Linked DNA regions of Myxosarcina sp. GI1. Each later gene encodes a partner of the first gene's protein in a complex. Links are inferred from orthologs where the notes say so. Each region holds a gene or a part of one and is shown in the gene's direction. Other genes may lie near its edges.

What was found. Proteins that work in one complex are often made in the same cells at the same time.
Region 2: the proteins of uvrA (region 1) and mfd are in contact, whole or in part, in a crystal structure (PDB 4DFC), measured with the Escherichia coli proteins. The link is inferred for Myxosarcina sp. GI1 from one-to-one orthologs.

What each region holds. Positions count from the first base shown.
Region 1 is NZ_JRFE01000015.1:220,493-225,546, reverse strand. Bases 608-4,085 are described here. They hold uvrA (excinuclease ABC subunit UvrA), read left to right. Parts: upstream 608-966; coding sequence 967-3,885; downstream 3,886-4,085. Other genes in these bases: KV40_RS11575 (hypothetical protein), read left to right, coding at 3,999-4,085; KV40_RS34885 (hypothetical protein), read right to left, coding at 678-905; KV40_RS11585 (PIN domain-containing protein), read left to right, coding at 608-656. Outside these bases: KV40_RS11590 (hypothetical protein), read left to right, coding at 1-231; more of KV40_RS11585, read left to right, coding at 228-607; more of KV40_RS11575, read left to right, coding at 4,086-4,307. UniProt on the Escherichia coli protein: The UvrABC repair system catalyzes the recognition and processing of DNA lesions. UvrA is an ATPase and a DNA-binding protein. A damage recognition complex composed of 2 UvrA and 2 UvrB subunits scans DNA for abnormalities.
Region 2 is NZ_JRFE01000009.1:51,224-56,891, forward strand. The notes cover bases 715-4,806. They hold mfd (transcription-repair coupling factor), read left to right. Parts: upstream 715-1,093; coding sequence 1,094-4,606; downstream 4,607-4,806. Other genes in these bases: KV40_RS04550 (glutamate-cysteine ligase family protein), read right to left, coding at 715-807; KV40_RS31825 (element excision factor XisI family protein), read left to right, coding at 4,680-4,806. In the rest of the region: more of KV40_RS04550, read right to left, coding at 1-714; more of KV40_RS31825, read left to right, coding at 4,807-5,594. UniProt on the Escherichia coli protein: Couples transcription and DNA repair by recognizing RNA polymerase (RNAP) stalled at DNA lesions. Mediates ATP-dependent release of RNAP and its truncated transcript from the DNA, and recruitment of nucleotide excision repair machinery to the damaged site.

The sequences.
Region 1 (5,054 bases):
ATGGGACTACAACAACTAAAAGCAGAAGCCGTTAAGCTTTCTCCAGAAGAGCGTCTCGAACTAATTTCAGCGATCGTCGAATCTTTACAAAATGCCCCTGTTTCTCAGGGCGATCGCTTCACTGCAATTAAACGGATGCGAGGTTTATTAACCACAGATCGCCCCGCACCAACTGATGAAGAAGTAGCTGTCATGCTAGAAGAAAGACGGACAAAGAAGTATAGCAAGTGAAAGTTTTAATCGATACCAATATAGTCTTGGATTTTCTATTGCAAAGAAAACCTTTTCTTCAAGATGCGGAGCTTTTGTTTGAAGTTGTCAGCACTGGACAGATTATTGGTTATGTTACGGCAACAACCCTGACAGATATTTTTTATATTGCTCGCAAACACTCTGGCAGCACAGAAGTTGCTCGACAAGCGATTTCAGAGATATTAACGGTTATGACTATTTGCTCAGTTGATAGAGCAGTTTTAGAGTCCACTTTCAACTCTGGCTTTGATGATTTTGAAGATGCCGTTCAGATCTTCAGTGCAGTTGCTCAAAATTTAGATGCGATTGTAACTCGCGATAATAAAGGGTTTGTGAGTTCTCCTATATCTGTATTATCGATTCAGGAATTACTACAGCAAGTTAAAGCGCAAAATAAAGATTGATTTAATCTGGTGAGCAATGAGCTATTCTTGAACGCTAACTGTTCCTAGTTGTTGTTTGTTTGCCCTACGAAGATGCGATCGCTCTATGGAAAACATACTTACTTTATTTTGACAAACTCTCAGACAGACTTGTGCTTGTTTATTGGTTGGGTTAACGGGCTTCTCTTCAATTGTGACATTTAATTTATTGTGGTTAATTCTTAGAAAAGTTAGCGATCGCCCGTCCAACTTCAAAAAAAATTTGCTCACTTTAGCTTCAAGACTGTCTGAAAACGCTAAGATTACTAAGGAATATTAAGCCACTGTCCTTATGTCCCAGTCGATCGACGATCGCCCCACAAACGGCATTAAACCCGACAATTTCAATAGCAATTTCAATGAAAATACTATTCGTATTCGCGGTGCGAGACAGCATAACCTAAAAAACATCAATCTAGAATTACCGCGTAATAAGTTAATTGTCTTTACTGGCGTGTCGGGATCGGGAAAATCTTCTCTAGCTTTCGATACCATATTTGCCGAGGGACAGAGGCGTTATGTAGAATCTCTAAGTGCTTATGCCCGTCAGTTTTTAGGACAGTTAGATAAACCAGATGTCGATGCGATCGAAGGTTTGAGTCCTGCAATTTCCATCGATCAAAAATCAACTTCTCACAATCCCCGTTCTACTGTCGGTACGGTTACGGAAATTTATGACTATTTGAGATTATTATTTGGTCGGGCGGGAGAACCCCACTGTCCCCAGTGCGATCGCCCGATTTTGCCTCAAACTATCGATGAAATGTGCGATCGCATTATGGAATTGCCCGATCGCACCAAGTTTCTAATTCTCGCGCCAGTAGTAAGGGGCAAGAAAGGGACTCACAAGCAGCTATTATCTAGTCTTGCCGCTCAAGGTTTTGTGAGAGTCCGCGTCAATGGCGAAGTCAAACAGTTGAGTGATGATATCGTTCTCGATAAAAACTACAAGCATAATATTGAAGTTGTTATAGACCGACTAATTAAAAAAGATAGCATTCAAGAGCGGGTAGCCGATTCTTTAGCAACCTGTTTGCGTCTGTCAGAGGGTGTTGCCGTTATCGAGATTTTAAACGATACCGAGCAGTCAGAAGAAATAGTTTTTTCGGAAAACTTTGCCTGTCCCGAACACGGTGCGGTAATTGAAGAGTTATCTCCCCGACTGTTTTCTTTTAATTCTCCCTACGGTGCCTGTTCTCACTGTCACGGTTTGGGCAGTTTACGCACCTTCTCACCAAAACTGGTAGTACCCGATCCGACACAGCCAGTATATAGTGCGATCGCGCCCTGGTCGGATCGAGATAATAGTTACTATCTATCTCTGCTCTACGGAGTAGCGCAAGCTTATGGCTTTGAAATTCAAACTCGTTGGAACGACTTAAGTAAGAAACAGCAACAGGTAATTCTTTACGGTAGCGACGAAGCAATCTACTTTGAGTCCGATACCCGTCGCGGCGATCGCCGAGGCTATCATCGGCATTATTCTGGCGTAATCAAGATGCTAGAACGCAACTATCACGATTCAAATTCTGATAGTATCAAGCAGAAACTAGAACAGTATTTAGTCGATCTTCCCTGTGAAGTCTGTCATGGTCAAAGGCTCAAACCTGCATCTCTATCGGTTAGCTTGGGTCGATACCGCATCAACGATCTAGTCAGCGTACCTATTAGAGAATGTTTGTTTAGAACTAATAATCTTCAGCTTACCAAGCGGCAAGCAACGATCGGCGAACTAGCTTTAAAAGAAATTAGAGCCAGACTGCAATTTTTGCTCGATGTCGGCTTAGATTATCTAACGTTAGACCGCGCTGCTATGACTCTATCGGGAGGAGAAGCGCAGCGTATTCGTTTGGCAACTCAAATTGGTGCGGGGTTAACTGGGGTGCTGTACGTGCTTGACGAACCGAGTATTGGTTTGCACCAGCGAGATAACGATAAATTGCTCGTTACCCTCAAAAAACTCAGAGATTTGGGCAATACCCTAATCGTAGTCGAACACGACGAAGATACAATTCGCAATGCCGATGATATTGTCGATATCGGTCCTTATGCGGGGGTACATGGAGGCGAGGTTGTGGTTCAGGGAAATTTAACGGCTTTATTAACTGCCGAACAATCTCTGACTGGTGCTTATTTAGCTGGGAAAAGAGTTATTGCTACACCTGCCGAACGCAGAACGGGTAAAGCAGTTGGCTTGACCTTGCAAGATTGCCGCCAAAACAACCTCAAACATATCGACGTTAATGTTCCTTTGGGTAAATTTGTTTGTATTACTGGAGTTTCTGGTAGCGGTAAATCTACTCTGGTTAACGAACTGCTGCACCCAGCTTTAAAACATCACTTAACTCGCAAGGTTCCTTTTCCGACTAATTTAGGAGAAGTGACTGGTTTACAGGCGATCGATAAAGTAATTACTATCGATCAGTCTCCTATTGGTAGAACTCCTCGTTCTAACACTGCTACCTATACGGGAGTTTTTGACGCAATTCGGGCTATTTTTGCCGAAACAGTAGAAGCAAAAGCCAGGGGATATAAAGCAGGACGGTTTTCGTTTAACGTTAAAGGCGGTCGCTGCGAAGCCTGTGGTGGACAAGGGGTAAACGTCATTGAAATGAATTTTTTGCCCGATGTTTACGTTCAGTGCGATGTTTGCAAAGGTGCCAGATACAATCGAGAAACTCTACAGGTTAAGTATAAAAATTATTCCATCGCTGATGTATTAAACATGACCGTAGAAGAAGCGGTAGAAACTTTTAAAAATATTCCCCGCGCTGCTAGTCGCCTACAAACTTTAGTCGATGTAGGTTTGGGTTACATCAAACTCGGACAGCCAGCACCGACTCTATCGGGAGGTGAGGCACAAAGAGTCAAACTAGCTTCAGAGTTGTCCCGTCGCGCTACGGGTAAAACTCTCTATCTAATCGACGAACCGACTACTGGGCTATCTTTTTATGACGTGCATCATTTGTTAAACGTCTTGCAGCGTTTGGTTGATAAAGGCAATTCACTTATTGTTATCGAACACAACCTCGATGTCATTCGCTGTGCCGACTGGATTATCGATCTCGGTCCCGAAGGAGGCGATAAAGGCGGTGAAATTATTGCTGAAGGTACGCCAGAAGCAATAGCAGTAAATGAGCGATCCTATACTGGTAAATATCTCCAACAGGTACTAAAAAAATATCCTTTAGCAGAAGTTATTAGCTCTTAATCGATCGCTCCTTGCAAAGTATGGCAGTTTATATTTTATAGCAGTACAAGAGAGTATTAAGACATTGAGCTAAATACAGTTGCCTTTTGCCTTTTGCCTAACAAAACCGATTAATGTCCCAACCTACTAACGTAATGCTATATATGGCACTAGAACCCTGTAACATTTGCGGCAGTCTTAATAGTTCTGAAGCAGAAATCTGCCTTAGTTGTGGTAATCCTCCCAACGGTAGTAAACGCCCTGTAATTTTTCGCGTAGCGGCGATCGCGCTAGTAATAGTTTTTGCTTTGCCGATACTAGTTAGTAGCTTTGGCTGGTTAAGAATAAAGCTCAAACCCCAAAGGCGATCTTTACCACAACCTGAAGTTGCTTTGCGCGATAAGTCTAAAGGTGAAGGCGCGATCGCAGTATTTAAAAACTAAGGGTAGTGCGAACGGTGCCAATAACTAAATCGTCATTATCATTATCATTATCAGGTGCAGTAATCCAAACTACCCCTGGAGTAACAGCAATATTGTCATTTATTCGGTATTGATAAAAAGCTTCTAAATGCCAAGAATCATCTACTCCTGCTAAAAAACTAGGACTATCTACGGAAGGCTCCATACCGATAATTAAACCACCGATACTACCTTGTTTGCCTAAATCTGTTATTGCCAAAGTTGCTGCCCAGTTCCAAATATCTTGCCTATCTACAAAAAACTGTTCGTCTAAAAATGCAACTCTACTATATCCACCCCAACCGCCAACAATAATGCGATCGCTCAGTGACCAGGATAACTCCACCCCATAGCTATCGCTGGCGGTAGGTATTGGTTCGCCAAATATGGCTTCAGTTAAAAATTGCAGGTTAGATAAAAGACTGCCAGTTCCCGTGTCGCTCTGGTTGTAACCGTGAATGTAAGTAGCTGCAAAGCTCAAGCTATCTGTAGGCGTAAATAAAACTTGTCCGATCGCGCTAAAGGCTCCGTTAAATAAACCGCTACCCGAACTAGGATCGTTAGCTTCTGATGCCAGATAACCCGCCGAAATTTCAATTGCCTCGATAGGACGATGAATGATGCCCAAACCAGCATCGCCAGCAGCTAAATAAATTGGGTTGCGAGTGCCAAAAGCCGAAATCGCACCCGAACCGCCATCACCGTCTAAAAAGTTAACCGTACCTGCTA
Region 2 (5,668 bases), on another replicon or contig:
ATTCCACCCCGCAGTTAACAGTTCGCCGCCAGAGTCTAAAAACATTTCTCTAGGTACTCCAGCGCGATCCATTGCCTGTAGCCAACAATGGTAGCGATTGAATAGCTGTTCGCTTAGTTCTTCTGCTGTTTCTACATAGGGCAGCAAACCACCTACAGTTTGCATTTTAGTATACACACCCTGCCAGGCATAGCGATCGCTACCTCGGTAGTGAATGGTTCGCATGGCTTTTCCCGCTACTTTACCATCGTAAAAAGGACAGGCGCGGGATAAAGCAATTATTGCCGCATCAAAGGCAGTAGCCAGATTGTAAATATTTACCAGTAGCGATCGCGCTTCGGGAGAAGAATTGTAAGCAATACCAACTTTACGATCTACTACGTTGTCGGGTAGGTCTAAATGAACGTGAGTACCAGTACACTTGGCTGCATTGTCAAATCTTCCCTCTCCTACGGTACGTACTTGCAAATGATAGTTGGGTTTATTCCTCATTACTGGCGTGGTGTATAAAGGATAGGTAGATAGGGGATAAAGCCTTAGATCTAGCCGATCGGCTACTTTTAGCAAGATTTGTAGCAGGTCGAGATATTCTTGAGTTAATTCGCTAAGATTATTAACTGGAACGGTGTTAATTTCAATAATACTTTTGACAAACTCAGGGGCAAAACATTCTGTCTTACGGTTTTGCGATTCTGCTATTTCATGACAGAGTTGCAAAAATTCATCGGCGCGATTGGATAAAAAACCCTCGGTATCTACGATGAAAAATTCTTGTTCTAGACCGAGACGAGAGTTGTCAAGCTGCATATCGTTTATAGTAAAGTATTTTGTTTGAGATAGCGGTCGCCAGTTTTTAAATTTAGCAACTAGCTCGTTAAGTTACTTTAGATCGGCAATGCCAATTTCATTCAACTTAGAGAATAAATCTTAGACTTATCTAAATTTGTAGCAACTGCATCACTATGACAGTCAAACTCAATAAACCATAAAAGCGATCGATATATTTATACTAATTAGTTAGAGTCTTTATAGACTATTTTTTGCTGTTTTGGCACATTAGATATAATTTCGCTCACTCATATTTACCTCGATTATGGCTTTTGCATCTATCGTTCGTGCGGTTGAAAAATCGCCTTTAACTAGAGAATTAATCGCAAAACTAAACAAAAATCAATCTTTACTGCTTAACGGGATGCCGCGCTTACCTAAAGGCATAGTTAGCTCTAGTTTGGCACGGGCAGAAGACAAAAACTTATTGATAGTTTGTCCGACTCTGGAAGAAGCAGGGCGTTGGACGGCGCAATTAGAGGCAATGGGCTGGCAGACGGTAAATTTTTACCCTACTTCTGAAGCTTCTCCTTATGACCCTTTCGACCCCGAATCTGAAATAATTTGGGGACAGATGCAGGTGTTGTCAGTTATTGATGTCAAGTCAGAAAATAAAGAGCAACCATTAGCAATTATTGCTACAGAGCGATCGCTACAGCCCCATTTACCATCCCCAGATGTATTTCAAGCTTATTGTCTGACACTGCAAAGAGGCATGAGTTTAGAATCTAAGCAGTTAGACGAGTCTTTAGCCAAGTTAGGTTACGATCGCGTTCCTTTAGTAGAGACTGAAGGACAGTGGAGTAGACGGGGGGATATTGTCGATATTTTTCCCGTTTCGGCAGAATTACCCGTGCGCTTAGAATGGTTTGGAGACGAACTAGAACGCCTGCAAGAGTTCGATCCTGCTACCCAAAGATCTTTAGATAAGATCGAGCAATTATTATTAACGCCGACTTCTTTTGCCAATATTATTAGCGATCGCATTTTAGAAATTAATAAAAACATCGATGCTTATTTAACCGATGCCGAATTAGAAGCTTTTGCCGAAGGTATTACTCCTGAAGGAATGCGACGTTTTTTAGGATTTGCTTTTACCAAACCCGCCTCGATTTTAGATTATTTACCAGACAATACTTTAATTGCGATCGACGAAATCGAACAGTGTCAGGCACATAGCGATCGCTGGATTAAATTAGCCGAGGAACAGTGGCAGAGGATCGAACCAAACTTACCTAAAATTCACAGCGACTTTTTAGACTGCCTAGTTGATACCAAAAGCTTTTCCTGTATTTATCTTTCCGAAATTGCTGAAGAAAGTCCCCGTTTGCCAATAGCTAACCCCGATGCAGTATCGGTTCACAATCTCAATAGCCGTCCCATTCCCATTACCCCCCATCAGTTTGGCAAACTCGCGGCAATTCTTAGAGGCAAACAAGAAATCTATAGCCAGATGAATTTAGATAAATATCAAACCTGGCTGGTTTCAGCACAACCTTCCCGTTCTGTGGCACTACTGCAAGAACACGACTGCCCCGTACAGTTTATCTCCAATCCTCGCGACTTTCGGGCAATTGAAAAAGCCCAGATCCAAAATACTGCTGTCGCTTTGAAATATTCTGGTTTAGCAGAACTATCGGGCTTTATTTTACCTACCTTCCGTATCGTCGTCGTTACCGATAGGGAATTTTTCGGACAGCAAACTCTAGCTACTGCAAGTTACGTTCGCAAACGCCGCCGCGCCGCTTCTAAGAAAGTAGACATAAACAAATTACGCCCTGGTGATTATGTGGTTCACAAACATCACGGCATCGGTAAGTTTCTCAAACTCGAACCCCTATCACATAGAGAATATTTAGTAGTACAGTATGCCGATGGTACTTTGCGCGTTCCTGCAGACTCTTTAGATATGCTGTCGCGGTTTCGTCAGACGGGAAGCCGTCCGCCAGAACTCAATAAGATGGCAAACGCTTCTTGGTCGAAAACTAAAACTAAAGTCCGCAAATCGATTAAGAAACTGGCAGTAGATTTACTTAAACTCTACGCCAAACGTTCTAAGCAGTCTGGTTATGCCTATCCTCACGATAATCCCTGGCAACAAGAATTAGAAGACTCTTTCCCCTATCAACCCACACCAGATCAGCTAAAAGCCACTCAAGATATCAAAATAGATCTAGAGAGCGATCGCCCGATGGATCGTTTGGTATGTGGTGATGTCGGCTTTGGTAAAACCGAAGTAGCAATTCGGGCAATTTTTAAAGTGATTACTAGCGGCAACAAACAGGTGGCGTTTCTCGCCCCGACTACTATTCTTACCCAGCAGCACTATCACACCCTCAAAGAAAGATTTGCCCCCTATCCTATCAATGTTGGCTTGCTTAATCGTTTCCGCACTCCTGCCGAAAAAAAAGAAATTATGCAGCGTTTGGCGACAGGAGAATTAGATGTAGTAGTAGGTACGCACCAGCTATTAAATAAAGATGTCAAGTTTAAAAATCTGGGAATGCTGGTAATAGATGAAGAACAGCGTTTTGGAGTCAATCAAAAAGAAAAAATCAAAGCTTTTAAATCTCAGGTAGACGTTTTAACTCTCTCTGCCACACCCATTCCTCGTACCTTATATATGTCCCTATCGGGTATTCGGGAAATGAGCTTAATTACTACCCCTCCGCCATCTCGCCGCCCGATTAAAACCCATCTTTCCCCCTATAATCCTGAAGTAGTTCGCAACGCCATCCGCAACGAACTAGACAGAGGCGGACAGGTATTTTATGTCGTTCCCAGAGTCGAAGGCATCGAAGAAATTAGCGCGCAGCTAAGAGAAATGATACCAAGTGCCAGAATTGCGATCGCTCACGGACAGATGCCAGAATCGGAATTAGAGTCTACCATGCTGACTTTTAGCAACGGCGAAGCAGATATTCTCGTCTGTACCACCATCATCGAATCTGGTTTGGATATTCCCCGCGTCAATACAATTATTATTGAAGACTCACAAAAATTTGGTCTATCGCAACTATATCAGTTGAGAGGACGTGTTGGGCGATCGGGCATCCAGGCACACGCTTGGTTACTCTATCCAGGCAAACAAACCTTATCCGACACTGCCAGAAAAAGACTCAGGGCATTACAAGAATTTTCGCAATTGGGTTCGGGCTATCAACTAGCTACTAGAGATATGGAAATACGCGGTGTTGGTAACTTATTAGGTGCAGAACAGTCGGGGCAAATGACCACTGTAGGTTTCGATCTCTATATGGAAATGTTGCAAGAAGCCATCCAGGAAATTCAGGGACAAGAAATACCCAAAGTCGAAGATACCCAAGTCGATCTCAAACTAACTTCCTTTATTCCTGCCAACTACATTCCCGATACCGACCAAAAAATGGATGCCTATCGGGCAGTCGCTACCGCCACCTCTAAAAAAGAACTACTGCAAATTGCTGCCGAATGGGAAGATCGCTACGGTAGCATTCCCGCCCCAACTCAACAGCTAATCCAGGTAATGGAACTCAAACAAATTGCCAAAGCGATCGGTTTTTCGCGCATTAAACCAGAAGGACAGCAAAACATCGTCTTAGAAACCCCAATGGCAGAACCCGCCTGGAATCTCTTGGCTGAAAACATTCCCCCGCATTTAAAATCGCGCTTTGTCTACGCACCCAAAAAAGTCATCGTGCGCGGTTTGGGTGTGGTTAAACCGCAAAGACAGTTAGATAACTTAATTGAATGGTTAGGAGCGATTCATAAGGGTTTGCCAGAGTTGGAATTGGTTTAATTTAAACCGAGACTAAGAAAAGAAAATATATTTATTAATTCGTACAAAGCAATTTAAAAAACTGATAAACAAAATGGAAAGTACAGAAGAATATCGCAAATTAATTTTGAATATTCTTAAAGGATTTATTAAAACTCCATACCAATATCAAAATGTTACTTCCAAATTGATGATTAGCGAGGATCTTAATAATTATTTGATTATGATTTGGGGAATACATGATACTGTACCAATTCATAAATGTATTGTTCATGTTGAAATTTGTAATGGAAAAATTTGTATACGTCGCCAACATAAAAGATATGACGTTTATGCCAAAATACCCTACACTATCCCCCAACATGACTATGAATTATGTGATTACGCTTGTCGAGAAGATATAGATTTTGCAATAAGTCTCGAAAAAATATACCAGTTTCATCAAACTTTGTTTGTATTTAAAACTGCACCAGAATCTGATTATGGACAGCCATCAATAAAAACAAATGCTACGTCAGCAGAATTAATAAAATTAGCTAGTGTTGGTCACGATTTTATTAATAACAAAATAGCACAACATCCTAATACACCGCCCGAACTATTAATCAAACTTTTTTCCAAGTTTCCCGTACAAGTACTGACCAACAGTAATTTAGATTTAATAATAATAGAAAACCAGAATTTTTTAGAACAACTATATGAATCTTTTCCTAATTGTTTTTATCAAAAATATATAGATATACCTACATTTTTTATTGAATGGGCTGCTAATCACCTACGCAAAGACATACGTGCAAAAGTAGCAAGTAGTTATCAAATTCCCGATCTTCTTTTGAAAAAGTTAATTAATGATGATAGTTGTGAAATAATCAACAATTTGTACATAAATAGTAGTATAAAAGGAGAAATTAAAAAACAGATTGAAAAAAAACGATCTCAGTTTATAGATAGTTGCCAAAAGAGAAAAAATAAAGAGTGTGAATGCAATGGTGAGTACCTTCCTTTTTAAAAGCTTGTTCGCAAGTTAGCAGTAAAATAAACGATGTTTTACTTTACCAATATTGTGGTTAATCAGTTTAAAGC